DNA from 2 places in the Sphingobacterium anhuiense genome. Region 1 is predicted to be linked to the other one. Evidence: riboswitches for the same ligand, from Rfam matches in the RefSeq annotation. Region 1 holds a riboswitch; the other holds the start of a gene.

Evidence for each region. Region 1 has a riboswitch for thiamine pyrophosphate ahead of thiS (sulfur carrier protein ThiS). Riboswitches for the same ligand answer to the same signal wherever they lie in the genome.
Region 2: linked by a shared signal. The riboswitch ahead of thiM (hydroxyethylthiazole kinase) and the one ahead of thiS (sulfur carrier protein ThiS) in region 1 are both predicted to bind thiamine pyrophosphate.

Annotation. Positions count from the first base shown of each region.
Region 1 covers NZ_JBHUPE010000006.1:180,776-192,328, forward strand. The annotation lists gene ACFS6I_RS15895 (DUF502 domain-containing protein) at 1-492, opposite strand, end outside; gene ACFS6I_RS15900 (bifunctional UDP-N-acetylmuramoyl-tripeptide:D-alanyl-D-alanine ligase/alanine racemase) at 540-2,981, opposite strand; gene ACFS6I_RS15905 (regulatory protein RecX) at 3,055-3,543, shown strand; tRNA gene ACFS6I_RS15910 (tRNA-Gly) at 3,643-3,718, shown strand; tRNA gene ACFS6I_RS15915 (tRNA-Leu) at 3,733-3,817, shown strand; gene nudK (GDP-mannose pyrophosphatase NudK) at 4,290-4,868, shown strand; TPP riboswitch at 5,055-5,153, shown strand; gene thiS (sulfur carrier protein ThiS) at 5,175-5,423, shown strand; gene thiC (phosphomethylpyrimidine synthase ThiC) at 5,451-7,265, shown strand; gene ACFS6I_RS15935 (thiamine phosphate synthase) at 7,262-7,858, shown strand; gene thiE (thiamine phosphate synthase) at 7,966-8,616, shown strand; gene ACFS6I_RS15945 (thiazole synthase) at 8,604-9,374, shown strand; gene thiH (2-iminoacetate synthase ThiH) at 9,384-10,505, shown strand; gene ACFS6I_RS15955 (HesA/MoeB/ThiF family protein) at 10,532-11,242, shown strand; tRNA gene ACFS6I_RS15960 (tRNA-Gly) at 11,430-11,505, shown strand; tRNA gene ACFS6I_RS15965 (tRNA-Leu) at 11,519-11,553, shown strand, end outside.
Region 2 covers NZ_JBHUPE010000004.1:168,585-180,137, forward strand. The annotation lists gene ACFS6I_RS06340 (SusC/RagA family TonB-linked outer membrane protein) at 1-478, opposite strand, end outside; TPP riboswitch at 1,009-1,102, shown strand; gene thiM (hydroxyethylthiazole kinase) at 1,166-1,963, shown strand; gene thiE (thiamine phosphate synthase) at 1,960-2,598, shown strand; gene thiD (bifunctional hydroxymethylpyrimidine kinase/phosphomethylpyrimidine kinase) at 2,595-3,428, shown strand; gene tenA (thiaminase II) at 3,415-4,065, shown strand; gene ACFS6I_RS06365 (DUF4091 domain-containing protein) at 4,245-6,029, shown strand; gene ACFS6I_RS06370 (nuclear transport factor 2 family protein) at 6,454-6,786, shown strand; gene ACFS6I_RS06375 (alpha/beta fold hydrolase) at 7,042-7,974, opposite strand; gene ACFS6I_RS06380 (LytTR family transcriptional regulator DNA-binding domain-containing protein) at 8,219-9,085, shown strand; gene ACFS6I_RS06385 (CPBP family intramembrane glutamic endopeptidase) at 9,162-9,944, shown strand; gene ACFS6I_RS06390 (cupin domain-containing protein) at 10,236-10,481, shown strand; gene ACFS6I_RS06395 (YdeI/OmpD-associated family protein) at 10,492-11,034, opposite strand; gene ACFS6I_RS06400 (Na+/H+ antiporter) at 11,077-11,553, opposite strand, start outside.

The sequences.
Region 1 (11,553 bases):
TGCAAATGAATATGAATAGGGAAAATAAACCACCACTTCATCTGTAAGCTTAATTTTTGATAGATCTGATTGTGTCAGAAAACCAATTTTACTAACCCCTATTTCATTCACTTTAACTAGGACAGGAACATTAAATTTTTTGGCATCACCTACAAAAGCTTCAGTAAAATCTTTAATGGATGAATATAGCGTATTCAACAAAGGAATACGATTAATCTGATTATTCAACCAGTGTTTAATTGGATCTGTTACAAAATTGGTAAAAACAATCCCTGCTACAACCAAAAATAAAATGACTGTTAAAATACCGATTCCGGGAATATATAAAGGATGTCCTGTCTCATCCTCTAGGAATAACCCTGTAAGATTAAGCGCCGAATCTACTGAAGCAACAATCCAAACAATTAAAAAAACCGCACCAGCTAAAGGAACAACGACCAAAGTTCCTTTTATAAGATAATTTAAAAAAGCTCTAATTAATTTTGATAACATATCACTTGTACCTAAAGACCCTACAAAGATGCGAAATAAGCCTCGAATTACTCGTAAAAATAAACTCTTTTCACCCGTTGTGAGATATTGACCAACAATTCATACGGAATGGTTCCTATAGCCAATGCTGCTTCCTTGATATCAGGATAAACAATGACTTCATCTTCTTCATTAACATCAATATCTGTCACATCCAACATACACATATCCATACAGATATTTCCAATGGTAGAAACCAGTTGTCCGTTGATCGACATTTTACCTACTCCATTACCGAACCTTCGATCATAACCGTCTGCATAACCGATCTTGATGGTTGCGGTTCTGCTCGCACGTTGCAACATACCAGCGCGATTATATCCTACTGTTTCATTAGCCGTAAGCTCTTTTATCTGGGTAACATTGGTTTTTAGAACACTAACTTCTCTCACCGGCAAATCATCACGATCCATATCAATTCCATAAAGACCAATCCCTAAGCGTACCATATCGAAATAAGCACTTGGCCACAGATCAATACCCGATGTCGCAGCAATATGTCTGATAAAAGAATACCCTAATTCCTGCTTAAGTTTTGTCGTGAAAACATCTAAAAGATGAATCTGATTCTCAGTAAAAGCATTATCAACAGCATTTCCTGCCGAAGCTAAATGTGAAAAAACAGACTGCACTTTCATCGCATCCTGATTTTTCAATATCGCTAACAGTTCATCAACTTCCTCTGGCATAAAACCAAGACGATGCATCCCGGTATCAACTTTAATATGGACTGGAAAATCTTTTAGCCCTTGCTGTAACAGATAGCGGAGAAATGAATTTAAAACTCTAAAACTATAGATCTCTGGTTCCAACTTGTGATGTACAATAGCATCAAAGGCATTTTCATCAGGACTCATTACAACTATTGGAAGTGTGATGCCTCCATTTCTCAGATCAACACCTTCATCAGCAAAAGCAACCGTCAAATAATCCACATGATTAAACTGTAGTAAATTAGCAATTTCAAAACTTCCACTTCCATAAGAAAAAGCTTTTACCATAGCCATCAATTTAACACCTACAGGCAACAGACCCCGGTATATATTGAGGTTATGTTCCAATGCATTTAAATTAATCTCTAATATCGTATCATGTGATTTGGCAACCAATCGTTTACTGATCTGTTCAAAATGATAATCACGTGCCCCCTTTATTAAGATGGTCGAATTACTATAATCAATATGCTTAAAACCATCTATAAATGATTTAGTATCCGAGTAGCTGGCTGTGGGTAATGAAAACTGTGCTTCTAACTGACTCAAAATAGGTCCGATAAAAATCAAATCAGTTAATCCACTAGCTGCGACCAAACGTTTTAGTTTACTGATACTCTTCTCATCATGCAACTGTACACCAGGAATATCGGATAAGATTAGGACCTTACGAGAATTTTGCTTTTGTTGCTTTAAAAAATCCAATGCAATCTGTAACGCTACCAGATCATTACTATATGAATCATCAATAATGGAAGTATTATGTTTTCCTTTTTTCAATTCAAGACGCATCTCCATCGGTTGCAACGTGGCAATACGATCGGCTATCGTTTTAAAATCATAACCAAAAGTAATCATCACTGCAATACATGAAATCGCGTTCTCAATTGATGCTTGATCAACAAAAGGAATTTTAACCGTAAAAAACTGACGGGAAAAACATAAACTTACCAATGTAGCTTGATCACCTTCCTTCTTAAGTGAATAAACTTCTAATTGACACGATTCATCCTCTCCCCAGGCGAATTTGTAAATCTGAGAAGGCATATAGATCTGTTCAAGATACTTTTTAGGATAGACCAATACCTCAGCATCTGTAAAAAGTTTCAGCTTCTGTGCAATTTTTTCCTCTTTAGATTGAAACCCTTCTTTATGGGCTACCCCAATATTAGTTAATACACCATGCGTGGGTTTAATCATTTTTTGGAGTTTTTCCATTTCACCGACCTCACTTATTCCAGCTTCAATGATGGCGAAATTATATTGTTCATTCAGTTCCCAGAGTGATAAAGCAACACCTAGCTGTGAATTATAGCTTTTAGGACTGCGGTAGATTTTATATTCTGGAGATAGCAGTTGAAACAACCATTCTTTGACAATAGTCTTACCGTTACTCCCTGTAATACCCAATACAGGAGATTTAAATTTCATGCGCTGTGTTTCTGCTACTGCCTGTAATGCTAAAAAAGTATCTGCGACCCATAAAACATTAGCATCTGGCAATATCAGTTCTTGCTGAAAGTCATTTTGTAACACAAAATTTCTAATCCCTTTACTATAGGCATCCATGATAAACTCATGTCCATCACGACGATTGATCAAGGCAAAAAATAATCCTGTTTCAGCATTTACGATCTTACGTGTATCATAAATCAGATTTTGAATGATAGATTTATGATAAACAATAATTGATCTTTTAGGAACAACAATCTCTGAAATATCCGATATGGTATACATTTTTTAAAATATTTATTCAATCAAAGCTCCACAATTTTTCAATAAGTTCAATATATTTTTGAAATTTGTAAAGATGTTTGACGAAGAGAAAACGAGAAAAAAAATATACACACCTAAGCAGGCATTGCTTAAGGCTGCTAGCTATTGTGCTTATCAAGAACGGGCACAACAAGAAGTCAGGGATAAATTATACGAATGGGGCTTACATCATGAAGATGTAGAAGAAATCATTTCACAATTGATATCGGACAATTTTCTAAATGAAGAGCGCTTTGCTATAGCCTATACCCTAGGCAAGCTTAGAATAAAAAGTTGGGGAAAGATTAAAATTAAGCAGTCCTTAAAACTCAAAAGGGTATCCGATCCTTTAATTAAAATTGCGTTTTCAAAAATTGATTTAGATGAATATGAAGATAAACTCCATGATCTCTTAGATAAAAAGCAACTATCATTGAAAGATAAAGATGCCTATATTCTAAAAAATAAATTATTTCAATATGCTTTATCAAGAGGTTTTGAAAGTGATCTCATTTCTTCTCTCCTGAAAGAAAAGGGCTTATAAAAAAAAGACAATAAAGCTTATATTAAAATTTGTTTTTTTAATTATTAGCTCTATATTTGCATCACCAAAACAGAAAACAACTTGTTAACTGTTAGCAATGCGAAAATAGCTCAGCTGGTAGAGCACAACCTTGCCAAGGTTGGGGTCGCGAGTTCGAATCTCGTTTTTCGCTCCACATTAATATCACCTGCCTAGGTGGTGGAACTGGTAGACACGCAGGACTTAAAATCCTGTTTCCGTTAAGGAAGTGCGGGTTCGATTCCCGCCCTAGGTACAAGAAAGCTCATCCAAAAGATGAGCTTTTCTTGTTTATGGACCTTTGATTTTTTTATTGATATCAATAAATTTACCATTGTATATTATTGTTTCCATCTTGTATATTTCTAGATAGGTAATAGTGATATTATAGAGGTTTACTAAAGGGTTCATAGAGGTATATCTCTATAAACCCTCTATAAATACATAATAAAATGTATTTAAGATCTCAAGTACTTTTTAACCTGTCCTCTACATGATCTTCATCATTTTATATCAGCTCATAAAGGCAATCGCTACTGAATAAAATTTCCTTTAACACGATCGATTTTTCCCATATAAACAATTTTAGGAGTTTATAAATTTATATACCTTTAGCCATAGACAACTTACTTTTAAAAGTCCACCGAATTTTAGGAAAAAAAGTATAAAAGAACTGAAAAATATGCATATGATAATCGTTAATAATGCGAATTTGAAATACCTCAATCATGATAGATAACATCAAAATCACAGAAACCAAGATCTTATCAGACAATTGGTACGTCTTGCGAAAGATCACTTACGAATATTTAAAAAAGGACGGCACCATTATGAGTCAAAGCAGGGAAGCATACGACAGAGGAAACGGCGCCACTATTTTACTGTACAACAAAGAGCAGAAAACAGTTATTCTTACCCGCCAATTTCGTCTACCTACATTTGTCAATGGAAATGAGAGCGGTATGATGATTGAAGCTTGTGCAGGTTTGTTGGATAAAGATAATGCCGAGGATTGCATCAGAAGAGAAACGGAAGAAGAAACGGGTTATAAAATTACAGATGTACGTAAAATATTTGAAGCTTATATGTCCCCTGGATCTGTCACAGAAATTCTGTATTTCTTTATAGCCGAATATGCTAAAGAAATGAAAGTCAGTGAAGGTGGTGGACTAGAACAGGAAGAAGAAAATATTGAAGTTTTAGAATTGCCTATAAAAGAAGCGATGCAAATGGTTGATAATGGCGAAATCAAAGATGCCAAAACCATTATGCTGCTTCAATATATTAAACTCCATCATATTTTATAGTATTTGCCATTGATTCACCCTGTCCATAACTCCACCTCTGGCAGGGAGAATCATTGTTCGCTATACCAGCAGTCCTCATCAGTAAAACACTTCACTTCTTAAAGTATATGGTTCTGTCACAAAAAGATGGACAGACTAAAATAAATCTACCTCTTTTCGTTTATTGAGATTTTTTACCTAGTTTAGTGGAAACTTTAGGGGTGTCTGCAAAATTTGCAGGCTGAGATTTTACCCTTAGAACCTGATCCGGATCATACTGGCGTAGGGAAAAGTAGATGTCTTCATTGTGCATATACCGGCACAACTGTGGCCATTCCTAAAGTTTTTTATTTAAAAATTTTAAAAGGAATGGAACTCACAATTAATCACCAATTACGTTTTTTTGAACAGCCCCCCTCCTCTTTGGAAGGTTTGATGCTTTTGGAATTTCCAGAAAAAAGCAAGGGCATTGCTGTCGCTATTAATAACCAGGTTATACCCAAAACGGCTTGGGCAACAACCAAACTACAGCATCAGGACTCAATTCTAATTATCGCTGCAACACAGGGCGGATAAATCTCTTATACCTATTACTATACCATTATGTTAGAACAAAACATTACCCAGACCCCATTTCCAAATTCAAAAAAAGTCTATATTTCAGGTCAGCTTTATCCTATTCAGGTTGCCATGCGTGAAATTACATTAAGCCCGACCAAACTTAGCAAGGGTGGAATAGAAATCAATCCTCCAGTCACTATTTATGACACTTCTGGTCCGTATACGGATGAACAAGCAGAGATTGATATCCGCAAAGGTCTTCCTAGAACTCGTGAAAATTGGATATTGGACAGAAAAGATGTTCAAGTTTTATCACAAATCAGTTCAGATTATGGAAAAGAAAGATTAGCAGACTCGGAGCTGGATGAACTCCGTTTCGAATACAGCCATAGACCTAAAAAAGCATTAGCGGGTAAAAATGTAAGTCAACTGCACTATGCAAGAAAAGGTATCATAACTCCAGAGATGGAGTATGTAGCTATTCGCGAAAATCAGCGTATTGAGCAAATCGAAGCGGCAACTAAAGGTATGGATCATCAGCACACCGGTCATAGTTTTGGTGCCCGTACTCCAAAGAAATTAATTACCCCTGAATTTGTAAGAGAAGAAATTGCCGCCGGAAGAGCAATTATTCCAAACAACATTAATCATCCAGAAAGCGAACCGATGATTATCGGTCGCAACTTTTTGGTAAAGATCAACGCTAATATTGGTAATAGTGCCGTTACCTCAAGCATTGAAGAAGAAGTTGATAAAGCTGTCTGGGCATGCCGATGGGGTGCTGATACAATTATGGATCTTTCAACAGGTAAAAATATTCATGAAACACGCGAATGGATCATCCGTAATTCTCCGGTGCCAATTGGTACAGTTCCTATATATCAAGCTTTGGAAAAAGTAAAAGGCGTTGCAGAAGATCTGACATGGGAAATATTCAGAGATACACTAATTGAACAAGCCGAACAAGGGGTTTCTTATTTCACTATCCATGCAGGAGTACTTTTACGCTATATCCATTTAACAGCACAACGTGTAACAGGTATTGTTTCCCGAGGTGGCTCGATTATGGCAAAATGGTGTCTGTTCCATCATAAAGAAAACTTCCTTTACACGCATTTTGAAGAAATCTGTCAGATCATGAAGGAATATGATGTTGCTTTTTCCCTAGGGGATGGACTTCGACCAGGTTCTATAGCTGATGCTAACGATGCTGCACAATTTGCTGAATTAGAAACCTTGGGAGAGTTGACCAAAATAGCATGGAAACATGATGTACAGGTTATGATCGAAGGCCCAGGTCATGTACCTATGCACATGATCAAAGAAAACATGGACAAACAGCTTGAGGTTTGTGACGAAGCACCATTTTACACTTTAGGCCCATTGACAACAGATATTGCTCCTGGTTATGATCATATCACCTCAGCAATTGGCGCGGCAATGATTGGCTGGTTCGGCTGTGCCATGCTTTGTTATGTTACCCCAAAAGAACACCTCGGTTTACCTAACCGAAAAGATGTAAAGGATGGCGTGATCACCTACAAACTGGCTGCACATGCGGCAGATTTGGCTAAAGGACATCCTGGTGCACAATACCGCGACAATGCGCTGAGTAAAGCGAGGTTTGAGTTCCGTTGGGAAGATCAGTTTAACCTTTCCTTAGATCCTGACACAGCCCGAGAATTTCATGATGAAACTTTACCTGCAGACGGTGCCAAAGTTGCTCACTTCTGTTCGATGTGCGGCCCTAAATTCTGCTCGATGAAGATCACACAGGAAATCCGGGATTCTGCAGAACAAGGCATGATCGATATGTCAAAAGAGTTTATCGAACAAGGTAAAGAATTGTACTTATGATCATCGTCTTGACAGCTGAGCATGATATTGATAACGAACTCCAGATCATCAACAGTATACTGGATGCAGGATTGGAACTGTTACATATCAGAAAATATAACTTTTCAGATGATGATATGTGTCAATTTATTTATGGAATAGCTCCGCAATATCGAAACCGTCTTGTCCTGCATAGCCATCATCATCTAGCCGAAAAGCTAAACATAAACCGGTTACATTTTAATGAATATGATCGAAAATCAAAAAAACAAAATCAGTATAGTCCTACCGTAATCCGATCAACATCTGTGCACAGCATTGCAGATTTTAATCAACTGGATAACCGATGGTCATACGCACTGTTTAGTCCGATGTTTTCAAGTATTTCAAAACCTGGTCATGGTAAGGAGCATACCGTAAAAAACGAGTTAAAGCTACGGAATAACCAGCAAGTTCAATTAATTGGGCTTGCTGGTATCCATTCCGAAAACCTAGGCCTTGCATATGATGCCGGCGTCGATGGTGTAGCGCTATTAGGAGAAATCTGGAAGAATGAACAACCTTTAATAAGTTTTAAAAATTGTCTTATGAAAGATCATGCATATTGCCTGTAACAATAGTTGTTAAAGGTACTTCATTCCTTTACAAATGATTAGAAGGAAATACCCAAACCGGATTATACTGAGCAGAAAAATGCGATAGCAAAAAAATTGAAACAGTAATGACAGCATACCCCAAAAATATCACGTTCAGTAAGATACAGTATATCTCGCAGGGAGATACGGCTATTGAACAGGAGACTAACATTAATAATGCACTACAAGCGGGTGCAGATTGGATTCAGCTACGCTGGAAACAAGGCACTGAAGATGAAGTGCTCGCATTAGCACGTCGTATTAAACAGCATTGCTTGCAACATAGTGCTACGCTTATTATCAATGATTATCTGCACATAGCCAAAACCATTGATGCTGCCGGAGTTCATCTGGGATTAACAGATACTGACATACAAGAGGCCCGACATGTATTAGGACCGCACAAAATAATTGGTGGTACAGCAAATAATATTTCTGACATACAGCAGCGCATCACAGAAAACTGCGATTACATCGGTCTTGGCCCTTTACGGTTCACCGCAACTAAAAACAATTTAAGTCCAATATTAGGCTTAACAGGATATCAAGACATCGTTTATCATTTAAAAAACAACGGTCAAAACTATCCGCCGATTTACGCTATTGGCGGTATAACACTTGATGATATCGTTCCCCTACAAGATATTGGCATTTATGGGATAGCACTGTCAAGTTTGATCACCGTACACCCTCACTACATTCAAGAACTTAAAAATAAACTGCAATGGATACATTAAAAATAGCAGATCAGATATTTCAATCGAGACTATTCTTAGGAACAGGAAAGTTCGGAAGTCTGCAACAAATGAAGGAATCTATCGTCGCATCGGGTTCTGAATTGGTCACGATGGCTTTAAAGCGTTTGGACCATCAGTCTTCCTCAGACACATTTCTCGAGTCTTTACAAATCACTGGCGTAAATTTACTCCCCAATACCTCTGGAGCACGTAATGCAAAAGAAGCAGTCTTGGCCGCACAACTTGCTCGTGAAGCCCTGGAAACGAACTGGGTAAAACTCGAAATTCATCCAGATTCACGTTACCTGATGCCCGATCCGATCGAAACATTGTTGGCTACGGAGCAACTTGCAAAACTCGGTTTTATTGTGCTCCCTTATATGCATGCAGATCCAGTGCTCTGTAAAAGACTAGAAGAAGCTGGAACGTCGGCAGTAATGCCGTTAGCTGCACCCATAGGTAGTAATAAAGGACTTCGTACATTGGACTTTTTAGAAATGATCATCGCTCAGAGCCAAGTTCCTGTTATTATCGATGCTGGAATTGGTGCTCCTTCCGATGCCGCAAAGGCAATGGAAATCGGTGCTGATGCTGTTTTAGTCAATACAGCTATTGCATCCGCAAAATATCCGATACAGATGGCGGAGGCATTTAAAGAAGCTGTAATAGCAGGTCGCAAAGCTTATCAGGCAGGATTAGGTATATCAGAAAATCGTGCTATCGCTTCTAGTCCGCTAACTTCATTTTTAATCGATTAAGAACGTTTTATGCAAACTTTTCAGGAACTATTTACACTATACAGCTGGCAGGAAATCAAGGAAAAAATATATAACACCACAGTTGAGGATGTTAGAAGAAGTCTCCGTAAAGAAAAAAGAAATTTAACTGATTTTCTAACCTTCCTTTCTCCTGCGGCGATTACTGAAATAGAAGAAATGGCCCAATTAACGCAACAGATCACACAACGTCGATTTGGTAAGACAATCCAGTTATATGCTCCTTTATATCTAAGCAATGAATGTCAGAATATCTGCACCTATTGCGGTTTTAGTATGGACAATAAGATCAAGCGCAAAACACTTTCGAATACAGAATTACTGTTAGAAGCCATGGCGCTAAAATCTATGGGTATCAGTCATGTATTATTGGTAAGCGGAGAAGCCAATAAAACAGTTGAGATCAATTACTTTAAAAATGCGATTGCATTGCTGAAGCCCCACTTCGCGCAGATATCCATTGAAGTACAACCTCTGCTTTTAGAAGAATACCGTATTCTGCAGGAAGAAGGTGTTAATACTGTGCTTGTCTATCAGGAAACCTATCATCAAGAGGTTTATAAAACATATCATCCAAAAGGCAAAAAGTCAAATTTTGAGTATCGGCTGGATACACCAGACCGTATTGGTCAAGCCGGAATTCATAAAATTGGTCTTGGTGTTCTTTTAGGTCTAGAAGACTGGCGTGTCGATAGCTTTTTCAATGCGTTACATATTGATTATCTAGAGAAGCATTATTGGCGTACAAAATATTCAGTTTCATTTCCTCGATTACGTCCTGCTGAAGGTGTATCCACACCGAATTTTATTATGGAAGATCGTGATTTACTGCAATTGATCTGCGCTTATCGTTTATGGAATGAAAATTTAGAAATATCCATATCAACCCGTGAACGCGAGAAATTTAGAGACCATATCATTCCTATCGGTGTTACGACCATGAGTGCCGCTTCGAAGACAAATCCAGGTGGCTATGTGGTCGATCCACAGTCGCTTGAACAATTTGAGATCAGTGATGAGCGCAGTATGGAAACTATCCAAGGTATCATCAGAAAGGCTGGATACGATCCCATTATGAAAGACTGGGACAAAAGCTACTCTGGTAGCCAATAATAATTCTAATTTAAATTACTGTATTTATGCAACAGCACAGTGCTTTTGATCGATACTCCCGCCAAGTTTTCATTAATGAAATTGGTGTTGAAGGGCAACAGAAAATTATGGCAGCAAAAGTCCTCGTAATTGGAGCAGGTGGACTAGGTTCGCCTGTTCTTCAATATCTCGCTGCTGCTGGAGTAGGTCATTTAGGGATTGTTGATTTTGATCATGTAGAAATTCATAATCTCAACAGACAAATTATACACAATGAAAAAAGTGTACATCTACAAAAAGTAAAAAGTGCGGCAGTATATATCCGCGAACTCAATTCATCCATCCAAGTCGATAGCATTGCGACAAAAATCACTTCTGAGAATGTTGATGTTACCCTGGCAGGATATGACATTGTTGTAGATGGTTCTGATAACTTTACTACACGTTACCTGATCAACGATGCTTGCGTACGTTCCAACAAAGTTTTGGTGTATGGAAGTATTCTTGCTTTCGAAGGTCAAATGGCTGTTTTCAATTACATGGGCAGTAAACAATTGCGTGATTTATTTCCAGAGCCTCCTCATCCGGAAGATGTTCCTAACTGTGATCAATATGGGGTATTAGGCCCTCTGCCTGGAATCATCGGAAGTATGATGGCCATGCAGGTATTGAAAATTATAACGGATCTACCTGTTGATTTGGACAAACTGACGCTAGTTGATACTTACCACTGGAGATTCACTACCCTCTCATTTTAAGTTTTGACTGCTATGAAAGATTGAATTAATTACGCTACATACGTAGCAAGGTGGTGAATTCAAATTTAAACACATCGTATTTTGAAGCGGGATGAAAATTATCTCGCTTCATTTGAGGGAATTACGCTTTAGCTGTAAAAAAACATTTTGTAGTATCTATAATCTCCCTATATTTGCAGTATCAAAAGCGAAAATAGCTCAGCTGGTAGAGCACAACCTTGCCAAGGTTGGGGTCGCGAGTTCGAATCTCGTTTTTCGCTCCACATTAAATCACCTGCCTAGGTGGTGGAACTGGTAGACACGCAGGACTT
Region 2 (11,553 bases), on a different contig from region 1:
CTTGAGGACCACCAACGCCTGGTTGCACTTGAAGTCCGGGTACCATGCCTTGCAGTGCCGCAATTGGATTAATTGCGCCAGTTCGACGGATATCGTCTCCAGAAATTGTTGTGACGGCAGATCCGATCTGACTTCTCTTGCGTTGTGTGAAACCGGTTACAATGACTTCTTCTAAGGAACCCTCTTCAGGTTTAATAGTCATGTTGATGATTTTACTATCGCCAACTGATACTTCTTGTGCGACGTAACCAATAATGGTAAAACGTAGTGTTTCGCCTTTTTGAGCTTGGATGGTATAGCTACCATCTTCTTTTGACTGGGTGGCTCGCGAAGTACCTTTCACGGTAATGGTTACTCCTGAAACTGGTCCAGTGGCACTCGTCACTTTCCCAGTGAGAGCTTGTTGTGCTTGCAGATTGGATATCGAAATGAGGGATACCGAAACCGCCATACAACAGGAGGTGTAGAGTTTTTTCATGTTACTGTAGGTTAAAAAATAGGGGTTAGTAATTTTTGATAAAATAACATAAAAATGTTACAAGTTGCAAATCTTTTTAAAAAAAAAATTAAAGTTTCTTGAAGAAATAAAACATTATTAATAAATCAATAAAAGTAACTATTGAGATGGATCATATCTATTTTTAAAATACAACATGTTGATTATGTAGTGTTTATTGAGAATTATTCAATGTGATAATTAGAATGATTCAATTATTTTTTAACTGAAATTTATTTTTAAAAACAATAAACTACTGCTGTTTTTTCAATATTCAATGAAATTGTTCTAATTAATGACATATATGAAATTGTAATCTATAGAACAAGTATATATCCGAGGGGTATAAATTTTATCTTTAAAGAGAAAATTAAAAAGTGTCTAAAATTACTCTTAAATTTTTAAAAACTATCCATTATTGGAATTGTTGGATGATGTTTATATGGAGACATTTCTTAATAAAATATATCGTGGAATAACTATAAGAATGAATGTTTATATTTTATATCTTTGTTATGCTTTAGGGGTATTCTAAAAAAGAATTGAGAGAGTCCCTTTGAACCTGATACGGCTAATACCGACGTAGGGAAAAGCAATGCAGTACACTTGTGCTGTTTTGTAGGTGGTTTTTCTCCTAAGGCATTCAATCTTTTATAAAATGAAATGAATATGGAGAAAACACTTTGGAAGCATATCCAACAAGTAAGAGCGCAATCGCCACTCGTACATAACATTACTAATTTTGTCGTCATGAATAATACTGCCAATGCCTTGTTGGCTGTTGGTGCTTCACCCATTATGGCGCATGCTAAATCTGAAGTAGTCGAGATGGTCACGATCAGCGATTCACTTGTTATTAACATAGGAACGTTAGACGAAGTGTGGTCTGAATCTATGTTATTGGCTGCAAATACTGCTTCTCAATTAGGAAAACCTTGGATTTTAGATCCTGTTGGAGCGGGGGCGACATCTTATCGCGATCATATTCTAAAAGAATTGCTTCGTGAAAAACCCACTGTCATAAGAGGTAATGCATCTGAAATTATCGCACTAAACAAATCTAATCTTATAAAGACGAAAGGGGTGGATAGTACTTCTCAAAGCGGTGAAGCAGTTTTAGCAGCATTGGATCTTCATCAACATTATGGTTCCGTTGTTTGTATTTCTGGCGAAACTGATATCGTGATTTCTGGGAGTCAGGAGATTCATCTAAAAAATGGACATCTTTTGATGACAAAAGTAACCGGTTTAGGCTGTTCTGCAACTGCGCTTATTGGCGCATTTATGGCTGTAATCACCAATAAAACAGAGGCTGTAACTGCTGCAATGGCTCTAATTGGAGTAGCGGGAGAATTAGCTGAGAAGGAAAGTAATGGGCCGGGTAGTTTGCAAGTTAAACTTCTTGATAAACTATATAATATCACTGAGGCTGAATTTAATAATACATTAAAATTTGGCATATTATGAATTTAGATACATCTTTTCCTTATCAGCTATACCTCGTAATTTCAGAGCAGGATTGCCGTGGGAAAAATTTCCTTCACGTAGCAGAGAAAGCAATTCTGGGTGGTGTCGATGTCATACAGCTTAGAGAAAAAAATCTAACATCTGACCTATACTTAGCTAAAGCTAAACAATTGAAAGAGATTACTGACAAATACACAATTCCGCTAATCATCAATGATAATCTTGAAGTGGCTCAAGAATTAAATGCGGCTGGTATTCACGTAGGTAATCGTGATATATCTCCTAGTAATATTAGGCAAGTCTGGAACAGTCCAAGACCTCTGGTCGGTTATTCGATTGAAAATCTTGAACAGTTAAAAAATCCGCAAATTCCATTATCCGATTACCTGGGTATCAGCCCTGTATTTAATACTGAAACGAAAAAAGACACTATCACAGAATGGGGTTTAAAGGGTATTGTAGAGATTCGTCAACGTACAGACAAACCGCTGGTTGCTATCGGCAATATTCACATACAAAATGCGCGTCGTGTTATACAAGCAGGTGCCGATTGTTTAGCTGTAGTATCTGCGATATGTGGAAGTGAAGATCCGGAAAAAGCAGCTTATGAACTTAAAAATGAAATTTTGAAATGAAAAAATACCGTTATCCAAGTACGCTGACGATCGCAGGTTTCGATGGCAGTGGGGGAGCCGGAATCCAAGCCGATATCAAAACTTTTTCAGCATTAGGATGCTATGCTACTTCCGTATTGACAGCACTGCCTGTACAAAATACGATGGGTGTGCGCAAGATTTATCCCATAGCGCTGGAAGCTGTAGCAGATCAGATTGAATCTATTATGGACGATGTCTTTCCTGATGCCATAAAGATAGGAATGGTGCATACACCACAATTGGTTATTACGATCGCACAGACGCTTCAGAAATATAAAAAAGTACCCCTTGTATTTGATCCTGTTATGGTTGCTACCAGTGGCCACAAACTTATTGAGGAAGAAACTATTACGGCAATGATCGACCTACTATTTCCTTTAGCAGATTTGATTACACCTAATATGGATGAAGCAGGTATACTGGCCAAGGTGACAGTAGAAACATTAGAAGATATGTACGCTGCAGGGGAAAGAATTCTTGCATTAGGTTGTGAGCGTGTCTTGGTAAAGGGTGGGCATCTGGAACAAGATACGCTTCAATCTATATTATTTGATAAGAATAGCCAACCGGAAATATTTAAAAGTAAAAAAATTAAAACGAAGAATACCCATGGTTCCGGTTGTACACTATCATCTGCAATAGCCGCTTATCTGGCACAGGGGAATACAATATCTGAAGCCGTTTCTTTAGCACAAAATTATGTTTTTAATGCAATAGAGCAAGGGTCAGATGTACAATTAGGGATGGGCAACGGTCCTTTAAATCATTTTTTTAATCCTCAAAAACAAATTAAATATGAATTGGTCTGAACAGGTTTGGAATAGTATTTCAGATGAATATCAGTGTATATTAGACATGCCTTTTATAAAGGAACTTACGACAGGAAATTTGCCGAAAGAAAAATTTCAATTTTACATGGCTCAAGATTCGCTTTATCTTGAACATTTTGGTCGAGCATTAGCCCTTATTGGTGCTCGGGCACATGATGTTCAAGATGCGCTATCCTATATGCGTTTTGGAGAAAATGCAATTGTTGTCGAAAATGCCTTGCACGACTCTTATTTTAAAGATTTTGGTGTTACCGAGAAAGGTGATATTCAGCCTGTTTGCCATCATTATGTGCATTACCTAAAAAGTACAGCAGCGCTAGATCCTATAGAGGTTGGGATGGCTGCAACTTTACCTTGTTTTTGGATATATAAAGAAGTGGGAGAATATATTGCTAGACAAGAAAAAATACTTGATAATCCGTACCAAAAATGGATTGATACATACGGAGGAGAAGATTTTGCTATTTCTGTACGGCAAGCAATTGCTATGTGCGATCAAGTAGCCGCAAATACGACTGATGCTATTCGTAGTAAGATGAGTGAAGCATTTGTTTTAGCATCTAGACTGGAGTATCAATTTTGGGAAGCCGCTTACGATCAAAAGGTCTGGAATTAACGTGTTGATAAAAATGAGCAAACGTTTGTTCTTGTTTAGCATTTGTATACATCTTAAAATTTAATTAGTTTGCTTCATGTTGTGAAAATATATTTTGTGATTACTTATTAAATTTTCTTGTTTAAAAAGTAATCACATCCTTATGGTAAATCTGAATTGAAAAAATAAGTTATATAAATATGAGCTTTAAGAATAAAACTTTAGCGTCAGCACTTCTTGTCGGAGCGCTATGGAGTGTACAAACGGCAAAGGCACAGACACCTGCCTTTGAAATGGTGAATTTTCAAGAAATGGCGGATCCAACGAAAGATGCATTGTCTGACTGGTCCACGGTTAAAAAGGGCTTACATAGTTCGTTTGTAACAATAGATAAGCGTTATCCTAAATCCCTGGTTCCTGATTTAGAGAAGAAGTCTAGCGATGCTATAGTCGGATGGCGTGGAGAAAGGGTTTCATCACAAGTGTTATTATGGACGAAAGAGGCTGCGCCGGATGTCAAGGTGACTATATCAGATTTCAAAGGTACAAAGGGGGCTAAAATGTCTTCAAATGTTGCTTCAGCACGTTTCGTTCGCTATGTAATGACTGATGAATTTGCTGCTGGCTGTGGATATCGGAAGAAAGAGGATTTTGCTTCTTCATTATCACCAGATATGTTAGATGATCTAACAGCATTCGATCTTGAAGCTAGCAAAGCACGTCCTGTTTGGCTGACGGTGAAGATCCCGAGTGATGCTACCCCTGGAGAATATCAAGCAAACGTGCGCATCGAGAGTAAAGGAAAGATTACTGACCAATTAACATTGAAAGTTACTGTTTTAGAAAATATATTGCCAAAGCCTAGTGAATGGGTCTTCCATCTGGATCAATGGCAACATCCGTCGGCTGTAGCACGTGTGCATGGATTAGAAATGTGGAGTGATGCCCATTTTGAAGCGATGAAACCAGTTATGAAAATGTTAGCCGATGCAGGACAGAAAGTGATCACTGCAACCATGAATAAAGATCCATGGAATGTACAGACTTATGATCCATATGCTGACATGATTGTTTGGAACAAAAATGCAGACGGTACTTGGGCTTACGATTATAAAGTATTTGACCGTTGGGTTCAGTTTATGATGGACTTAGGCATTAAAAAGATGATTAATATCTATTCGATTGTTCCATGGAATAATGAAATACATTATCGCGATGTAGCAAAAAATGAAGTTGTCAATGTTGTTGCAAAACCAGGAACACCTGCATTTGAGGAATTATGGACCCCTTTCTTAAAAGACCTTGTAAAACATTTGGATTCAAAAGGTTGGTTGGGAATTACAAATATCGCCATGGACGAACGTACAAAAGAAGAAGTAGATGGTGCTTTGTCTCTTTTAAAAAAGGTGGCACCAATTTTAGGTGTTTCTTATGCGGATAATCAGAAAACCTATCAGCGCTATCCTGACAGTAAAGATATTAGTATTGCCGCAAATCATCCCTTTTCTCATGAAGATCTGCTCGATCGTAAAAAAAGAGGTTTGATCACTACTTTTTATGTGTACTGTGGGAATAATTTTCCAAATCAATTTACGTTTTCAGATCCTGCAGAGTCTGCTTACATGGGATGGTATGCTGAAGCTGCTGATTTTGATGGATTATTGCATTGGGCATTCAACTCATGGGTAGAAAACCCGATTTTAGATTCCCGATTCCGTACCTGGCCAGCAGGTGATACCTATATTGTGTATCCAAATGGGCGAAGCTCGATCCGTTATGAAAGAACACTCGAAGGTGTTCAGGATTATGAAAAAGTGCAAATCGTCAAGAAAGCGCTTAAGGAGAAGGGATTGACTGAGGATTTGAAGCGTTTCGAAGCTGCGATCCAGAAGTTAAATAGTGCAGAAAGAACTAAAGTTTGGAATTCAAATCTAAACGAAGCTAAGGCCCTATTGAATGAGCTATCGATTAAGATAACGAACTAATTGTAAATTCATATTAGCACTTGTTTTTGCGACTGCTATAATCATTATTTGTAACCCTCCGGAATAAAAGTTTCGGAGGGTTTTTTTTTATTTTTATAATTTCTAGAACTTGGAGATAGTATGATTATAAGAGAATAATGACTCTAATTATCATAGAGTTAGATTTATGGGATATTGCTTTCCAATAATAACTTGTAATTACAAAAGTTATGATGTAGTTCAGAACAGACATTCATGTATTCAAAGCTGTAGGTACTCTATTCACTTTGATCATTTTAATTAGGGATGTTAGTTTCAAAGGGAACATATAAGAAAAGAACCAATGAAGACTTCAATAAAAATAGGTTTAGTAACATTTTTAGTTATACTGTCATTTTGTACTATGGCTGACGGAAGACCTGTGAAAAGGAGCATAAACTTTTCAATGGCAAAGCTAGCTATCCATCATTACATTGATGTCATGACTGAGGGACAATCTCAAGGGATAGAAGAATTATTTTCTTCTGATTTTTGTCAACGCGTGCAAGGTTTAAAATATCCAAATCATAGCCGTTCAGAACTTATTAGTTTTTTGAAAAAGCAGAGTGGAGAGAAGATGAACTGTCAAACGACACTTCAAATTATTGATGAATGTGCACATTATATGATTGCTAAAGTTATCATGAAATTTGAGTCTTTTACGAAGACTGATCTGATTACCTTAATTAATGAAGATGGAAATTGGAAAGTTATAGCTTCTATTCATACTTATCAATAGAATTTTAGTTCAAATCAATTCTGGGGGTAGTTGATTGCTTCAATACATATCTAGCGAAACCCCCATAAGTATCATATGTTTATAAAGTAAAAAGCCCCGTCGTGAGATGCGGCTTTTATTGTTATTTTCAACTATGCCATTTTCATGGCATATAGTTTTAGTAATTATGTTATTGAATTGATCTTATAGATAATGTAGAGTTATTTACTACAGTAAGCTAACTCGTACAAGTGAATTTTCAATCATTAATTTTTGTTAATAAGATCGAAGACAACTCTTATATGTCGCTATCAAAGCCTCAGCTACTAATTTAGGATCCTGTTGATGTATACCATGACTGTACCGTGGTAATAAGATTAATTTACTGTTACGGTTATTTTTTATCATTTCCGCGTAGTGCTCTATACGAAGGTGATCGAGTGCTTTCCACCAAGGAATTAAGTTGATACCCAATTGCAACTCTTCATTCATTTTAGTTTCGTATTGTTCTATATGCTTATTGTATGCAATCATTACGGTAACCGGAATATCAGGTAGTGGTGGTAAAGAAGTATAATTTTTGAAAAAATTGGGGGTACTTTCATCCAACTCTCTCTTCAATTCATGTCGGAAACCTCTTGATATAGTAGGGTCTTTTAGGATATTTTGAAGGTTTATACTCAAAAGTTCCTGATACCCTGTTCTACTACCTGTTTTGGACTTTACTTCATCATCCTCTTCTTTGGTCAACATAAAATCTGTTGGATCTATGAAAAATAGACCGGCTATTTCTTCAGGATATTTTGAAGCGAACAAACGAATAAATGGTCCACCTATCGAGTGCCCAACTAGGAGGTAGGGTGGACTTATTTTTAAAGTAGTCAATAAATCGTGAAGTCTTTTTATGACATCCGCATCGCTTCTTATTGTACTATCCAATTCAGATTCACCAATTCCGTTTCTATCGTAAACGATACCTGCAAAATTATTCTGAATAAATGGAAATAAACTTCCATTACTTCCTCCAGAAGAACCAAGTCCACTCTCAAATACAACAATCGGTTCACCGGTTTTTCTACCTTCAAGTCCAAATGTGCTATAAGCCATATTTTTATTGTTAATGGATATTAATTTTCGCTCAGAGACTTGAGGATAAACAAAGGAGATCGTAAAAGATGTAATAAAGATTAAAATGATCATTAATTTCATGCTTCTATATTTAAAGTATGGTGCTATTCTTTTTTTATATTAATTAACTCAATATCAAATGATTATTTTATTTTTTTAAGCGGTATTCGGTAAATGCGCCCATATTAGCGGTAAGTGTCGGTATTGATTCCGTAAACGAAAGAAATGATCTAACCATTAATATAGATAATAAGTGAAAGATTCTTAATTTTTATTGCTAAAATTTCAGATATTTAATGGTTACCATTTTTAATCAAAAATAAGCATGACATTAAGCACTTTATATCCTGAAAGCAGGTCAGGTAAAGAAATTATTTTAACATCTTCATTGGTAGGTATTTCATTTTACATACTCTTGATTGTATATCAACCTTTTGGTACAAGTCAATTTGAACATACCTCTAAATATTTATTACTAGCTCCTTATGCAATTATTACCACATTTTCGTTTTACATTGTCAACTTCTTATCTATGCAATGGAAAAAGAAATGGACAACAGGTCGAGAAATTTTAAAGATTTTTTTAATTTTATTTCTGATTTCAATATTTGCATACTTCTACAATACTTTATTCTTAAGTAAAGTGCAGCTCTCATTTGAAAATTTTTTGTACATGTTTGCATATTCCGCGGCAATAGGAACTCCAGTTTCATGTATTTATATCTTGGCAAGGTATATTTATCTAAGCAATGAAAGCCAATGTAATGAAGAGGGAGAAAATTATGAAAAAGAAAATATTACAGAAACATATCGTCATTTCGATATAGAAAGTAATTTAAAACTATGTGTCGTTTCCGAATATTCTAATTTTTACAAGGAAATAGCTGTCGAGGATTTTGTTTTTGCAGAAGCTGCTGATAATTATTGTGTTCTTCATTTTTATGAAAATGATATCCTTAAAAATGAAATAATTCGAATTTCTCTGACTAAATTATTGAGCCAGATTCAGTGTGATACCATACGAAAAGTGCACCGTTCATTGATTGTGAATCTCAAAAAGGTCACGAAATTCAAAGGAAATACTTCTGGATATAGAATAACATTAAAGAATATAAATAGAGAATTAACGGTGTCAAGAAACTACGTTAGTTCGGTTATTCCTCTTTTAAAAGAGTTTGCCGTTCGTCCCTAATTGTTGTTAGCCGCCACTTTGTTTTGCTACGGTATTTTAGGTCTTTTATCTTCGTGATTATAAAAAAATAACAGCTATGGACAGATTAAGGTTTTATTTAGTTTTCATTATTGGATTTGTAATTTACTTTTACATCGACACCAATTTCTTTGCTTTAATATTAAAGCAAATATTCGTAATAACGCATTCAAAAGCCTTGGGACATGTTGCCACATATAGTATAACCTTAATACCTTTATTTATAACTGTCGCGGCTCTTCACAAAGACTATCGAAACATTCCTGAAAGACTGGGGATATCCAAAGGTATATGGACAGGTACTTTATTTGCTTTAATAACCACATTACCCATGTTAATCGGTTTTATTGCGAAATTTCCTTTAAACAAGGAACTATCTTTTGATACAATTATCGTTAATACAATCTCATCTGCTTTTTTTGAAGAAGTTATCTATCGAGCCTTTCTCTTTGGACAATTATACAGGTACACACGACTAGGTTTTTTTCCTTCTGTATTTATAGGTTCATTGTTATTTGGTTCCGCACATTTGTATCAGGGAAATGATATAAACGAATTAATCGGAATATTTGTAATGACATTTTCAGGCTCAGTTTTATTCGCCTGGATTTATGCGGAATGGAAATTCAATTTATGGACTGCTATTTTTTTACATTGCTTCATGAATTTATACTGGCTTATTTTTGATGTTGATACCAATGTTTTAGGAGGAACTTATTCGAACTTTTTTAGATTTTCAACCATTTTCATCGCGATCTTTTGCACAGTTATTTATAAAATAAATAAACAGTTTTCTTTCGAAATTAATAGAAAAACGTGGTGGATGAAACGTAGCGCTTAATGTTTTTTCATAATTAAAAATGAGTTATGATAAATCACAATTTAGTAAATGTATTGCAGTTTTTTAATTTGATAGTTTAAATTAAAGAGAGGTCTATTTTGGTCGCAGCTAGTTCTCATGAATGAATAGAGGGTATTTTTTATTGAACGAATCCTTTATATATTAGCAGAAAAAATATAATAAAAATACCAAAACATATGGAAAAATGAAGTTTTTCACTTTGAAAATAGAAACGATTGGGAAGATCTAGGCCAAGGAGTTAAAAGACAAATTGCAGTTCATAATCAAGTTATGATGCTCACTAAAGTTAAATTTGAAGAAGGCGCTAGGGGCGAATTGCATCAACATCCTCATACACAAATTTCATACGTTAAATCGGGTGTATTTCATTATACTATTGGTGATGTTGTACATGTCATGAAAGAGGGGGATAGTTGCATCATTCCTGGAAATATAGTACATGGTTGTGAGTGCATATCTGCAGGTGAACTTATCGATTCTTTTAATCCTCCACGAGAAGATTTCCTACTGCAATGAATTTAATTAATCAACTATGCTTTTGAATTTCATCATGATTCACTGTCTTATTTAAGTTTTTTCGACCAATAAATGTACCATTCCCCATTAAAAAATTTATTGCTTTTTCAACATTCCTGTTGATACTTTCTTCAGTTTTTAAGAATGAAATATATTTTATAATTTCTAATTTTAAGGATGGTGTAAGCTCATTGAACTTTTTTTCTGCAACCGAATTATTTTGTAGTGCCTGCATCAATTTAGGGTGGGGCGTTATGATTCTTGTTTCTGTATCGATCTGTATTGTAATTTGTAAAAGTTCACCAATTCTTTGGGGTGAATTTTTTAGTATCTTTGTGTTTATGTAAAGACGCCATTCTCCTTTATATCTTAACAATGTCTGTGTGTAATCGATGTTATTTACACGACCCTTTACCGGAATTTTTCCTTTTTCTTTTTTTGCTCTTTTCAAGATTTCAGATAAAGTTTCCTGGGGCAAATACACGAAGGGATTAATTCCTATGATCTCTAATTTAGCTTCAAATGAAAGCAATTGTTTAGTTTCATTAGTCATGATTTATTGTAAATTATATCGTAAGAACAAAAATCTATTCTTTTATTTACGTTTTAATCTAGATTCTTCTAGATCAAGTGTATATTCTAGATCTTTAATAATACTGCTATCGTAGTGCTTTTCTTGTCGTAATTTGTATAATCCATTTCTTCTAACAGCTACGATCTCTAACATGATCTTATTGTAAAGACTTCTTACAGCAGTCAATTGCGCTCGCCTATCTTCCAGCTTAGCATTTTCAGATACCGTAATACTTCTTATTAATTGTTCTCTGATTCTTGCAATAGTTTCATATTCTTCCATTTCTTTGCTGTAATGGCTATCCAGATAAGCAATCGAGTCTTTTGCCAATTGGACCCTGATTTCATCAATCTGATTTTCGAGTGGTTCTTCTAAATCAATTTCATCCATCTTGATTATTTTTATGAGAATAGGAAGGGTCAATCCTTGAAAAACTAATGTAATTAGGATAACAACGAAGGTGATAAATAGAATTAAATTACGGTGGGGGAAAGGATC